Regions from separate parts of the Thiocystis violascens DSM 198 genome, predicted to be linked through region 2. Evidence: predicted binding sites of a transcription regulator. Region 2 holds the regulator's gene; each other region holds the start of a gene.
What was found. Region 2 encodes sigma-54, which starts transcription at its own class of promoters, with help from an activator protein. Its sites were predicted from a motif close to TGGCANGNTNCNTGCTT; they were not measured.
Positions count from the first base shown of each region.

Region 1 (4,354 bases), 560 kb from region 2:
GTGTCCATCCAGCGAATCGGAGAGATCGGGCAGCACCACCGGGCGCAGTCCGAACAGCTCGATCAGATCCTTGAGGTGCTCCAGATCGCCGGGCGTCAGGTGCGAGCCGGCCAGCACATTGACCTGACGGCGGCGCCGTCCCGGCTGGGTGCCGGACTCGGCGGCGGTCGGGACCAGGGTTTCGATGATGGCGCGGGTCGCCTCGGCGTAGCCCGACTCCATCGATCCAGTGAAATCCGGGGTCGAGACCGCCACCACCGGAATGGCGTCGAACTGCGGATAGGTCTGGCGGAAGACGCGCACCGCCATCTGAATGTCCGCGCCCTGGGTTTCGACCAGCCCGGTGGTGGGCACGCCGATCAGGTCGGGGGCGTGCTTCTCGCAGAGCGTCTTCAAGCCCTCGACGACCATCGACTCGCTGCCCATGACGGCGCTGATCTGATCGATGGCGGTCGTTTGGAGCGGGATGGGTTCGCGGAAATGACGCACGAACAGGATTTTGCCGAAGGCGGTGCAACCCTGAGCGCCGTGCAGCATCGGCATGGCACGGTTGAAACCGAGGAAGGCGAGCGCCGCGCCGACCGTCGAGCTGGCTTTGAGCGGGCTGACCGAGAGTGCTTTCTTGCGTTTGACGATCTCAGGCATGACTGGACTCCACGGCGATGGACTCGGCTTCGTTGACGGCGACGACCGGCGCGGCATCCGCCGCCAGTTCCGCGATGACCGCGCGTGCCCAGGGCGCCGGGCGACGGACCGCCTCCCAGACCGGGCTCTCGATGGTCAGACAGAGTTGTTTTGCCAGTTCCTCCATACCGGCATAGCCGGAATAGCCGAATTCGCGTTCCTGATTGATGTCCAGGAAGGGGATGCGCGCCTTGAGCGCGGTGTACATGTTGCGACCGCCCGCGATCAGGATGTCGATACCCTGCGCGTTCACCATATCGATCAGGGTGCGCGGGTTGCCTTCTTCGAGCATCACCGCGTCCTCGCCCATGAGTTCGCGGATGCGCGCCTTGTCGTCCTCGGTGGATTTGCGGGTGCCGGAAGCGACCACGGTCATGCCCAGATCCTGCAACGCGGAGATCACCGACCAGGATTTGACGCCGCCGGTATAGAGCAGCACCTTGCGGCCTTGCAAACGCTGGCGCCAGGGTTCGAGCGCGGCATTGGCGCGGGCCTCCTCGCGGGCGATCACGGCCTCGACGCGGGCGCTCAGATCGGGATCGCCGAGGATGCGGGCGACGTCGCGCAGCGCCTGCGAGACATCCCGTACCCCATAGAAACTGCCCTCGAACCAGGGCGTGCCGTAGGTGTCCTGGAGCTTGCGGGCGACATTCACCAGCGCCCGCGAGCAGACCATCATGTTGACCTCCGAACGGTGCATGGTCTGCACCTCCCGGAAGCGCCCGTCGCCCGAGAGCGTGCAGAGCACCCGCAACCCGAGTTCGTCGAACAGCGGCAGGACGCGCCAGAGTTCGCCGGCGATGTTGTACTCGCCGATCAGACAGATGTCGTGGATCTTGAAGCCTTCGCGTTCGATGCCCTCGGGGAGCGGGTCCGGCTCGCGAGTGCCGCAGACATACTTGACCATCGCCTCGCCGGCGATGCGGCTGCCGAGATTCTTGGCCCCATAGAAACCGGCCGCGTCGATCGGCACCACCGGCGTGCCCCAGCGCGTCTGCGCGTCCTTGCAGACGGCGACCATGTCATCGCCGGTCAGGGCGGGGACGCAGGTGTTGTAGACGAAGACCGCCGCCGGCTGGTAGCTGTCGATGGCCTGCTTGATCGAGTGGAAGAGCCGCTTCTCGCCGCGGCCCATGATGATGTCCTGCTCGGTCAGGTCGGTGGTCATGCCGATCTTGTAGAGGGTCGGACCGCTGGAGCGGGTGCCCCGGTTGTCCCAGGAATTGCCGGCGCAGGCAATCGAACCATGGACGATATGGGCGACATCGCCGATCGGCAGCATGGCGATCTGCGCCCCGTCGAAGGTGCAGCCGCCCGCCGTCGCGCCCGGCTTGGCCTTGGAGCAGCCGGATTTTTCCTTCTGATTGTGGGCGCAGGCCGGCTCGTCGAGCAGGGCGGCGATGTCTTTCTGCTTCATGGAAACTCCCGAAACCGCGTCGAATCGCAAAATGCGTTATCGATGAAACGCGGCTTAGCTGTTCGCTTTAGGGAGTTTTAAGCAGAGTGTATGCCAATCCTATTTGCATTGTTTTTATTCAGAAAATGACTTTTACCTCTCTGTAGGATTTCTGACAATGTGACCGCTCCGCCTTTCTCGGAGGTTCCAAGTTTTGCGAGGATGGCGCAATGACGACATCGACTCAGGCTTATCCCCGCGTCAACGCGATGCCCATCATCTTCATGGAACGGCGATCGCGTCGCTCATTTCTCGCGCGGATACGGCCAAGCCATGATGCCGCCTTCCATGACCTTGACGTTGCGCCAGCCATGCCCTTGCAGGATCGCCGCCGCTTCATAGCCCCGCAGCGAGACCCGGCAATAGAGGATGATTTCCTTGTCCCTGTCCTGCGGCAGTTCCGCCAAACGCCCGCGCAGCGCGCCCAGCGGGATCAGGGTCTCGCCGATGCCGAGCCGGACCTCCTCGAACTCCAATGGGGTGCGGGTGTCGAGGATGAAACAGTCCGCGCCGGTCTCGGCCCGCTGTTTGACCTCGGCGACCGAGATGCCCTGCATGCGTCCGAGCAGCTTGTTTTCGAGCACCTGGGCGGCGGTGATGACATGGTCGAGCGCCAGCGAATAGGGCGGCGCGTAGGGCAGATCCGCGTTGACCAGATCCGCGACCGTCAGCTTGCCCAGGATGGCCATGGCGACCGTGGCGACCCGTTTGCTGGCGTCGCCAGGACCGAGGCATTGAAAACCCAGCACCCGACCGGTCTTGCGGTCCGCGACCATCTTGCTGATGAGCAGCTTGCCCTGCATGTAGGGCGGGATGTCGAGACCCGAGATCGTCGCCGTCTCGATGTCGGTCAGACCCAGTTCGCGCGCGCGCCCGGCGCTGAGTCCGGTGAAGCCGACCGTGTAATCGAAGATCTTGCAGATGCCGGTGTGGGTGATGCCCGGAAACGTCGCGCTTCCCTCCTGGATCAGGTTCTGTCCGACCACCCGCCCTTGCAGATTGGCGAGATCGCCATAAGGCGCGCGCACTTTGTCCCCGGTGATCAGCGAGGTGCATTCCACGCAATCGCCCGCCGCGTAGATGTCCGGGTCGGAGGTCTGCATGAATTCATTGACCGCGATGCCGCCCTGCGCGCCGATGTCGAGTCCGGCGGACTTGGCGAGCGCGACGTTGGGTCGCACGCCGACCGCGACCACCGCGAGTTGGCAGGGGAGTTCGGTCCCGTTATCGAGCTTGACGCCGGTCAGCGTTCCAGCCTCTCCGAGGAAGGCCGCCACGCCATTGCCCGTGATGATATCGGTCGTGAAGCCGCGCACATGGTTGGCGACCAGTTTCGCCAGTTCGGGATCCAGGAAGGGCAGGATCGAGCTGGTCTTCTCGATGATGGTGGTCGGGATGCCGGCGAGATGCAGCGCCTCGGAGACCTCGAAACCGATCAGTCCGCCGCCGACGATGACGGCGCGCTGTACCTGATTGGCGTCCCGGATCGCGCGCAGCGAGTCGGCGTCGCCGAGCGAATGCAGGGTGTGAATCCCCGCCAGGTCGGCGCCCGGAACCGGCGGATACAGCGGGGTCGCGCCGGTGGCGATCACCAGTTTGTCATAGGCAAGGGTGGAGATTGCGCCGGTCGGCAGGTGCTTGCAGGTCACGGTCCTGGATTCGCGGTCGATGGCGACCGCCTCGGTCAGCACCTTGGCGTCGATTCCCTTGGCTTTTTCGAAGAAGTTGGGGTCGCGCACGATGCCGGCCGAGGTGCAGATGAGCTGATTGCGGTCATCGAAGACCCCGCCGACATAGTAGGGATAGCCGCAGGAAGCCATGGAGAGATCGGCCTCCTTCTGGATGATGGTGATGGACGCATGCTCGTCCATGCGGCGGGCCTTGGCCGCCGCCTTTGGACCGGCGGCGGACCCGCCAACGACAACGATCTTGATGGGTTGCGAAGTCATACGGGAAACCTTTTTCCAACGGTGATCGAAAGAGTCGCCTGCCGACCGGGATGAACCCGTGGACATTGCCATCGGCAGGAAGTGCGTCAGTATGGGGCCGACGGTCAAAGACTGACGTTGACGATACGCAGTCGCGAGCGCGAGCGGATTTCATTCAACGCTCGAAGGCGCGAAAAACCCTCAGTAACTGCGGAAATACCAGAGATTGTCCCAGCCGGGCGGAGCGAACATCGGTTCCCTGATGGCCGCGAATCCAGCGCTGTCC
Region 1 is NC_018012.1:3,000,722-3,005,075, forward strand. Features, by position in the region: gene nifN (nitrogenase iron-molybdenum cofactor biosynthesis protein NifN) at 1-645, opposite strand, end outside; gene nifE (nitrogenase iron-molybdenum cofactor biosynthesis protein NifE) at 638-2,101, opposite strand; gene THIVI_RS13320 (FAD-dependent oxidoreductase) at 2,386-4,089, opposite strand; gene THIVI_RS13325 (hypothetical protein) at 4,270-4,354, opposite strand, start outside.
Region 1: the regulator sigma-54 is predicted to act here: its motif matches at 2,181-2,197, upstream of nifE (nitrogenase iron-molybdenum cofactor biosynthesis protein NifE).

Region 2 (4,354 bases):
CGAGCCGACGCGGACCACCTTCCATGGCCGCGCCCGCATCCGGTTCGCGCCGGAGTCCGCGCCAGACGACGAGTTAACCCGGGAGACGCCGCCATGAGCATCCTCGCACCCTGTCGGCGGCGGTCCTTACCCGCGATCTGGCTCAAGGCAAGCATGCCGCGCCCCGTCCGGCGCGCACTGTTCATGGCCGTCTGCCTGGCCGCCAGCATCTGGACGCCGGCTTGGGCGCTCCAGGAGGACGCCCAACAGCCCATCTTCATCGAGGCCGATGATGTCGAGGTGCGCGAGACCGACAGCATCAGCGTCTATGTCGGCAATGTCCAGGTTGATCAGGGCAGCATGCGGCTGCTCGCCGACCATGTGACCGTTTACCATCGGGAAGACCGTCAACCCAGATTTTTCGTCGCGTTGGGAGCGCCGGCCAAGTATCGACAGCAACTCGACAACCGCCAGGGCGAGGTCCAGGCGTTCGCCAGGCGGATGGAATACGATGCCGACAAGGACGAATTGATCCTGATCGGCGAGGGTCTGCTGATCCAGGGCGCGGATCGACTCGCCAGCGAACGGATCATCTACGACCGCGCGCGGGCGCGGTTTCGCGCCGGCGGCTCGGAACGGGTCAAGATCACCATCACCCCGCAATCGCGCTAAGCTCACGCCGCATCCGGCGGGAGCGAACGTCCCGAATGTCGGTTTCGAGCCACGTAGGAGGAGATCCAGTTGACCGCGCTGCATGCCGAACGACTGAAAAAGAGTTACCGCGGTCGCCAGGTGTTGCAGGACGTCAGCGTCGCCGTGAATCCAGGCGAGGTGGTGGGGCTGCTCGGACCCAACGGGGCCGGGAAGACCACCTGCTTCTATCTCATCGTCGGTCTGATCGCCGCGGATCAGGGCCGCATCCTGCTGAACGATCGCGATATCACGCGGCTGCCGATGCATGCGCGCGCGCGCGCCGGACTGAGCTATCTGGCTCAGGAGCCCTCGGTGTTTCGCAAACTCACCGCGCGCGAGAACATCCTGGCGATCCTGGAGACGCGCCGGGATCTCAAGCGTCCCGAGCGCGAGCGACAGTGCGAGCGACTGCTCGAAGAGCTGGGGATCGCGCATGTGAGCGATTCGCTCGCGCTCAGTCTCTCGGGCGGGGAGCGCAGGCGTCTGGAGATTGCTCGCGCCTTGGCCGTGGACCCGATCGTCATGTTGCTGGACGAACCCTTCGCCGGGGTCGATCCCATCGCGGTCGGCGACATCAAGGCCATCGTCTCCCATCTGCGCGACCGTCGGATCGGGGTGCTCATCACCGACCACAATGTGCGCGAGACGCTCGACATTTGCGACCGCAGCTACATCATCAGCGCCGGGACGGTGATCGCCGCCGGGGTGCCGGCCGATCTGCTCGCCAACCAGCAGGCACGGGATGTCTATCTGGGCGCCGATTTTTCCATGTAGCCCTGAAACGCCATCGGCCATGCCGCGCGCGCAACCCGCGTCGGTCTCCCGGCCGCTCGGGGGAAGTTTGCGATTTAACGCCCCCGCCATGATCGGGAAGGGTGTAAGATAAAATCATCATCACTCCCCCTGCCCGGACACGGCGAACGCGGGAGATTGAAATGGGCTAGAATCGCCGAAGACGCGCTTAACGCTTTCGCACTCGAACGGGATCATCTCAAGACGCACTCGCGCTCCATGAAGCAATCCATCCAGCTTCGCCTCGGCCAACACCTCACCATGACGCCCCAGTTGCAGCAGGCGATCAAGCTTCTGCAATTGTCCACGCTCGAACTTCAGAAAGAGATACAGGAGGCGCTCGATACCAATCTCATGCTGGAGGAGGGCGACGATGCCGAGCGATTCAGTGCCAGCGAGGCGAGCGACAGCCGGATCCAGCCGATCGAGGAGGTCGCGCGCACGCGCGCCGAGGAGGATCTGCGGATCGATCGGGAGGTTCCGTCCGAGTCCAGCGAGATGCCCGACGAGCTTCCGGTCGATACGCAATGGGAGGATGTCTACGACAGCTATCTGCCCACCGCCGCTCAAGGCGGCGATGACGGCGCGGACTACGACCCTTTCGCCCACCAAAGCCGTCCGCAAACGCTGCACGATCATCTCGCCTGGCAACTGAACCTCAGCCGTCTCAACGAGCGCGATTTCATGATCGCCCAGGCGATCATCGACGCCATCGACGCGGACGGGTATCTGCGCACCCACATCGAGGATCTGCTGACCACGATCGACCACCCGGAGATCGGTGCCGATGAGGTGCAGACCCTGCTCCATCGCGTCCAATCGCTCGATCCGCCCGGGGTGGGCGCGCGGGATCCGCGGGAATGTCTGCTGCTTCAATTGCGCCAGATGCCCTCGGAGACGCCTTGCCGCGACCTGGCCATTGCCATCTGCCGCGACGGGTTCGAGCATCTGCCGAGAAAAGACATCGCCGCGCTGGCGCGCCTGCTCAATGCGCCGGAGCCGGAGATCGTCAGCGCCATCGAACTCATTCGCCGACTCAATCCGCGGCCTGGATCCTTGATCGAGGCGGCGCCTTCGGAGTACGTTGTCCCGGACCTCTTCGTGCGCAAGCTGGAGGGCCGCTGGCTGGTCGAGCTGAATCCCGAATCGACGCCTAAACTGAGAGTGAACGCGGACTATGCGCGCTTGATCCGCCGCTCCGATCAGAGCGCCGACGGTACGACCCTGAAGAGCCATCTGCAGGAGGCACGCTGGTTCATCAAGAGTCTGGCGAGCCGCAACGATACCGTCCTGCGCGTGGGTTCCAAGATCGTGGAAATGCAGCAGGATTTTTTCGAGCAGGGCGACGAGGGGATGCGGCCGATGATTCTGCGCGACATTGCCGAGGCGCTCGAATTGCACGAATCCACCGTCTCCAGGGTCACCACGCAGAAATACATGCACACCCCGCGAGGCACTTTCGAGTTCAAATATTTTTTTTCCTCTCACGTCAATACCGCTTCTGGCGGCGAGTGTTCGTCCACGGCCATCCGCGCCCTGATTCGCAAACTGATCGCGGCGGAGTCCGCCAGGAAGCCACTGAGCGACGAGAAAATCGCCAAGGAGCTTGAGGGTCAGGGGATCAAGGTCGCGCGCCGGACAGTCGCCAAATACCGCGAGGCAATGGGTCTCCCACCCTCGAACGAGCGCAAACGCCTGGATTGACAGGCCGTTTGAACCTTAAGGAGTCACACGATGCAGATCAACCTGACGGGTCACCACATCGACATTACCGATGCACTCAGGGATTATGTCGAGAACAAATTCGAGCGCCTGGGGCGACATTTTGACCACGTCATCAACGCCCACGTCGTCCTCAGCGTTGAAAAACTCGCCCAAAAGGCGGAGGCGACACTCAATGTCAATGGGGGTAATGTGTTTGCCGACTCTACCCACGAAGATATGTACGCGGCGATCGATGCCCTGATCGACAAGCTTGATCGCCAGGTGCTGCGCCACAAGGAAAAGAAAAGCAGCCACCGCGGTCCTGTTGCGAAAATCGCCGAGGCGGAGGAATAGCCGCGGCCGAGCATTGAAGGCGAACGCGTTGCTTCCGTAGGCACGCACCAGGCACCTCGGGCGGCTCGTTGACTGACCGTTCGGGGTGTTTTTTATTGAGACGACGAGAGACGATCACCACCATTAGGCTCAGATCCAGCCGACAGGTCGATCGCAGGAGACCCGAATTCATGACCCTAGACAGCGATTGCGCGACCATCGCGCCGAACCCGCGAGACTGCCCGCGGAATGCGCGCGAAGACCTGGCGGCCGCCATGCGCGTCCGCGAATCCTAGGACGTTGAGCCATGTTGAGCCCAGACCTGATCAGCGAAGCCCGAATCGGGTGCGCTCTTGAGATCGCGAGCAAAAAACGCCTGCTCGAAACGCTGGCCGAACTGCTGGCAAGCGGTCATCCGCGCCTGCACACCGAGACCGTGTTCGAGCGACTGCTGGAACGCGAGCGCCTTGGCAGTACCGGACTTGGCCATGGCATCGCCTTGCCGCATGCCCGGATCAAGGAGGTCACGGAGGTGTTGGGAGCCTTCGTGCAGACGGTCCGGGGCGTGGACTATGACGCGACCGACGGCGAGCCGGTGGATCTCGCCTTTGCGCTGCTGGTGCCGGATGCCGCGAACGACGAACATCTGCGCCTCCTGGCGCATCTGGCCAGTCTGTTCAACGATCCGGCGATCCGGGCGAAACTGCGCGCGGCGGATTCGCCGGCATTGCTCCTGCAAGTGTTGAACTCGCGCTAAGCCGCCCTTGCAACGGCCGCCAGCGATGATCGATAGCCTTCAGTCCCTGATTGCGCAGACCGGATCCCAGCTCAAGCTGCATTGGCTGACGCCCGA
Region 2 is NC_018012.1:2,436,783-2,441,136, forward strand. Features, by position in the region: gene lptC (LPS export ABC transporter periplasmic protein LptC) at 1-97, shown strand, start outside; gene lptA (lipopolysaccharide transport periplasmic protein LptA) at 94-651, shown strand; gene lptB (LPS export ABC transporter ATP-binding protein) at 721-1,446, shown strand; gene THIVI_RS10805 (RNA polymerase factor sigma-54) at 1,684-3,168, shown strand; gene hpf (ribosome hibernation-promoting factor, HPF/YfiA family) at 3,199-3,522, shown strand; gene THIVI_RS10815 (PTS sugar transporter subunit IIA) at 3,809-4,258, shown strand; gene hprK (HPr(Ser) kinase/phosphatase) at 4,284-4,354, shown strand, end outside.

Region 3 (4,354 bases), 1.9 Mb from region 2:
AAGACGCGCTGATCGCCCAGTCAAACGCGCAGATCAAAAACGCCGGCACGCAACTTCTCCAGGCCGAGGATGCACAGGACAGCGTCCGCTCCGAAATCCTTGCCCTGCAAGAGCGGCATCAAGCCGAAAAGCGTCAATTAAACGATCAACTGGAGACGCTCGCGCAGGCCAAATCCGCATTCGAGGAGGAACTTGCGACACTCCAGGCAAGACACGCGGACGCATTAGCCGCCGAACAGTCGGAGACCAGCCAGGCGCTTGCCGAACGGGACAGAATCGCCATTGCGTATACCGAACTGCAACGACTCTACGATGCGAATATCGCAAAAACCTTCGCCCTGCAGTCCGACCTGGACAAAGTCCGCCAGGCGATCACGGAAACAGCAGAGGAACATCGGGCAAAGGTTGCGGAACTGGAAAGCCACCTCAACGAACGAGTCGAACTGGCCAAAACCACTCCGATGGATGCCGATCTGGTCCGCACGGCGATGGCGATCGGAGTGATACCGCCTGACGAGGCCGATACGGAAGAGCGCCAGGCGCTGCAAAACCAACTCGCCGCGGCAAAATCGCAGTTGGAGACGCTTCGATCGGACGATGCCGCCGTTCGCGAACAACTGGCCGACATCCAGCAGCAGCTTCAGGACACCCAAGCCGAACTGAACCAAAGCAGGACCCAAATTGCCGATCAGGGTCCGATCCAGGAAACCGAGGACAGGCTTGCCACCTTGAACAAGCGACTCGCGACCGAACAGAGTGTCCGCGAGGGTCTTTTGCAGCAACATCAGGCCGCGATTGCGGCACTCACCGAAACGCTGGACGAGACCCGGCAGAAACTCGCCGCGACCGAAGACGCCTTGCGGACCGCCCAAACCGAAACGCGCGAAACGGATCGGGATGTATCGGAGCAGGTCGAGTCGGCCTCCGCCCAAACCGCCGCGCTGGAAACACGTTTGGAAGAGGAACGTCATCGATCGGCAGCGGCTCAACAGGCGATTCGCGAAGAGGCCGACATGGCATTGACCAAACTGCGTGCACGCCATGCCGCCTTTGCCGATCTTGGCGGAACCTATACGCCGCGCGGCATTTTATTGCGACTAATGGAGACCGAACTGCGTTTTTCTCCGGGTCAGGCGACCCTGCCGAATGACGAACTTGCAAGTCTGGCGCGCATCGCCGGCTTGCTCGCGGAACAGCCCGAGCTGTCGGCCCGGATCGAAGGACACACCGACAGCCTGGGTGGCCCCGAACTCAATCGAGCCCTGTCTCAGCAGCGTGCCGAAGCCGTGAAGCAGTCACTCGTCGCGCGTGGCATTGATCCAGAACGCCTGACCGCCGAAGGAATCGGTGCCGCCAAACCCATCGCCACGAATGCAACCTCCGCTGGCCGGAGTCAGAATCGCCGGGTCGAAATTTACCTGGAGGAATAGGCGTCCGCCGATTCCTCATACCTTGCTGGTGGGCGCGGGCAAACCGCTCGCGCTCCCAGCGCGATCAAGCAACCGTTTTCTTTTCCGACGACGTCGCGGGTACCGTCGCGGCCTGACCGGCTCCCGCCGTCGTGCTTGAGACGGTTTTGTCCGCGGATTTGGCCGTCGTCTTCTCCCCCTTTTCGCCGCTGTCGTGCAGGTTCTTCTGTTTGTCCTTCTTGAAATCGGTTTCGTACCAGCCGCTCCCCTTGAGCCGGAAACCGGCGGCGGAGATCTGTTTTTTCAGGGTGGGCTGCCCGCAGGCGGGACAGTCCGCGAGGGCCGGATCGCTGACTTTTTGGATCTTTTCCAACTCGTGGCCACAACTTTCGCAACGGTATTCGTAAATCGGCATGCTTGTCTTCTCGCTAAAGTTTCATCGAATCCGGTTGCGGACGATCTCGGGATTGGCGTTAATGCCCGCCCAGCGCTTTTCGGGATTCCAGACGGATCACCAATGCACTCGACCAACCTCCGTTCCATCCTCATCACCGGCTGCTCCAGCGGCATCGGTCATCATTGCGCGCAAGGACTTGCGCGGCGCGGCTGGCGTGTCATCGCCTCCGCGCGTCGCCCCGAGGACGTCGCCCGGCTTACGCGCGAGGGTCTGACCGCGATCCGGCTGGATCTGGACGATCCCGCCAGCATCCGCGCGGGCGTCGAGCAAACCCTGGAGTTCACCGACGGTCGGCTGGATGCGCTCTTCAACAACGGCGCCTACGGACAGCCCGGCGCGGTGGAGGATCTGAGCCGCGAGGTTCTGCGCGCCCAACTGGAGACCAATCTCCTGGGCTGGCATGACCTCACCTGTCACGTCATCCCCATCATGCGCCGTCAGGGTCATGGGCGTATCGTCCAGAACAGCTCGATCCTGGGCTTCATGCCCCTGCCCTATCGCGGTGCCTATGTGGCGAGCAAATACGCGCTGGAGGGATTGACCGATACCCTGCGGCTGGAATTGCGCGGCACCGGCATCCGCGTCTCGCTGATCGAGCCCGGCCCGATCCTCAGCCATTTTCGCGACAATGCGCACCGCGCCTTTCTGGCCAACATCGACCGCGAACGCAGCCCGCACCGCGAGTCCTACCGCCGGGCCGAGGCGCGTCTGACCAAGGCCGGACCCGCCCAACCCTTCACGCTGCCGCCGGACGCGGTGCTGAAGAAGCTCGTTCACGCTCTGGAGAGTCCGCGTCCGCAAGCCCGCTATTATGTCACCCTTCCGACGCATCTGTTCGGAACGTTGAAACGCATTTTGCCGACCCGCGCGCTGGATTGGATCCTGGCGCGGGTGTCGCGCGGCGGTGAAGGATAGCTTAAAGCTCCGCCGATGGCTGGGCGCCAAGTTCCTCCGCCCAACAGCCCGTGGGCGGCCCCAGTACCAGATCCTTACCCTCGAAGCGCACCAGGAACAATTCCCGGCTCGGCTCCGCTTCCAGATAACCGATGTTGACGATCACCCCGCGCGTCCCCGCGCGGGCGATCAGCGCATCCTCGGGGAGATCCGGGATGCCGCCGTCATTGCGAATATCGGCGGTCGCATAGACCATGTCGCCGGGGTTCAGTTGGCTCAATTCGATCATCATCGTCGACTCCTGTTGTCGGGTTTGTCACCAGAGGACCGCCCTCGCTTGTTCCGGAAATGACAAGCGAATCGGCGTCGCCTTGAAAATTATCAATGAATCAGCGCCCTGCCTGTGAAACTGGCCGTGGCATAGAGTTTGCTGAATTCTCTGTATCGACAAAAGCAAGACTCAAGCCACGCGCCGGCCCTGACGCCGCGCGCTCAAGCCAACGCGACCGGAGACAAGCCATGTGGGAGTATTCTGAAAAGGTCCAGGAACACTTTTTTAGCCCGCGCAACGCCGGGGCCATCGCCGAGGCCAACGCGACCGGCGATGTCGGCTCGCTATCCTGCGGCGATGCGTTGCGTCTGACCCTGAAGGTCGACCCGGAAACCGAGGTTATCCTCGAAGCGGGCTTTCAGACCTTCGGCTGCGGCTCGGCCATCGCCTCCAGTTCCGCCCTGACCGAGATCATCAAAGGCATGACGCTCGACGAGGCGCTGAAGGTCAGCAATCAGGACATCGCCGACTATCTCGACGGCCTGCCGCCCGAGAAGATGCATTGCTCGGTCATGGGCCGGGAGGCGCTTCAGGCCGCCGTCGCAAACTATCGCGGCGAGGTCTGGAAGGACGATCACGAGGAAGGCGCGCTCGTCTGCAAATGCTTCGCCGTCGATTCGGCGCTGATCGAGCACACCATCCGCGCCAACGCACTGAGCACGGTGGAGGATGTCGCCAATTACACCAAGGCCGGGGGTGGCTGTTCAGCTTGTCACGAAGAGATCGAGGAGATCCTGACGCGCGTGCTGGCCGAAACCGGCAAGACCTTCGCGCCCACCGGCGCGGCCACCAAACCGGCGCCCGTCCGCCGCAAGCTGACCAACCTGCAACGCATCCGCTGTATCGAAAGCTCGATCGAGGCCATCCGGCCCAATCTTCAGCGCGATCATGGCGACGTGGAGTTGGTCGATATCGACGGCAAGAACGTCTACGTGAACATGACCGGCGCCTGCGTGGGTTGTCAGATGGCCTCCACGACGCTCGAAGGCATCCAGCAGCGCATCGTCGAGGATCTGGGCGAATTCGTGCGGGTGTTGCCGGCGGCGGCGCAGAGACATTAAGGAAGCTCCTGGAACATAAGGTGATTTACGGGAATGACTTTACTGATTTCCGTTCGTCCTGAGTCCTGAGCGGAGCCGAAGGGTCGAAGGACGGGCGGAAATCGCGCTCCGAGGCCGACATTGCATCCGTTCATGGTTCGACCCTTCGACTGCGCTCAGGACTCACCACGAACGGATGCAATGTCACCACGAAAGTGGGTAT
Region 3 is NC_018012.1:499,968-504,321, reverse strand. Features, by position in the region: gene THIVI_RS02370 (OmpA family protein) at 1-1,430, shown strand, start outside; gene THIVI_RS02365 (FmdB family zinc ribbon protein) at 1,495-1,824, opposite strand; gene THIVI_RS02360 (SDR family oxidoreductase) at 1,927-2,781, shown strand; gene THIVI_RS02355 (nitrogen fixation protein NifZ) at 2,783-3,052, opposite strand; gene nifU (Fe-S cluster assembly protein NifU) at 3,280-4,152, shown strand.
Region 3: the regulator sigma-54 is predicted to act here: its motif matches at 3,212-3,228, upstream of THIVI_RS02355 (nitrogen fixation protein NifZ).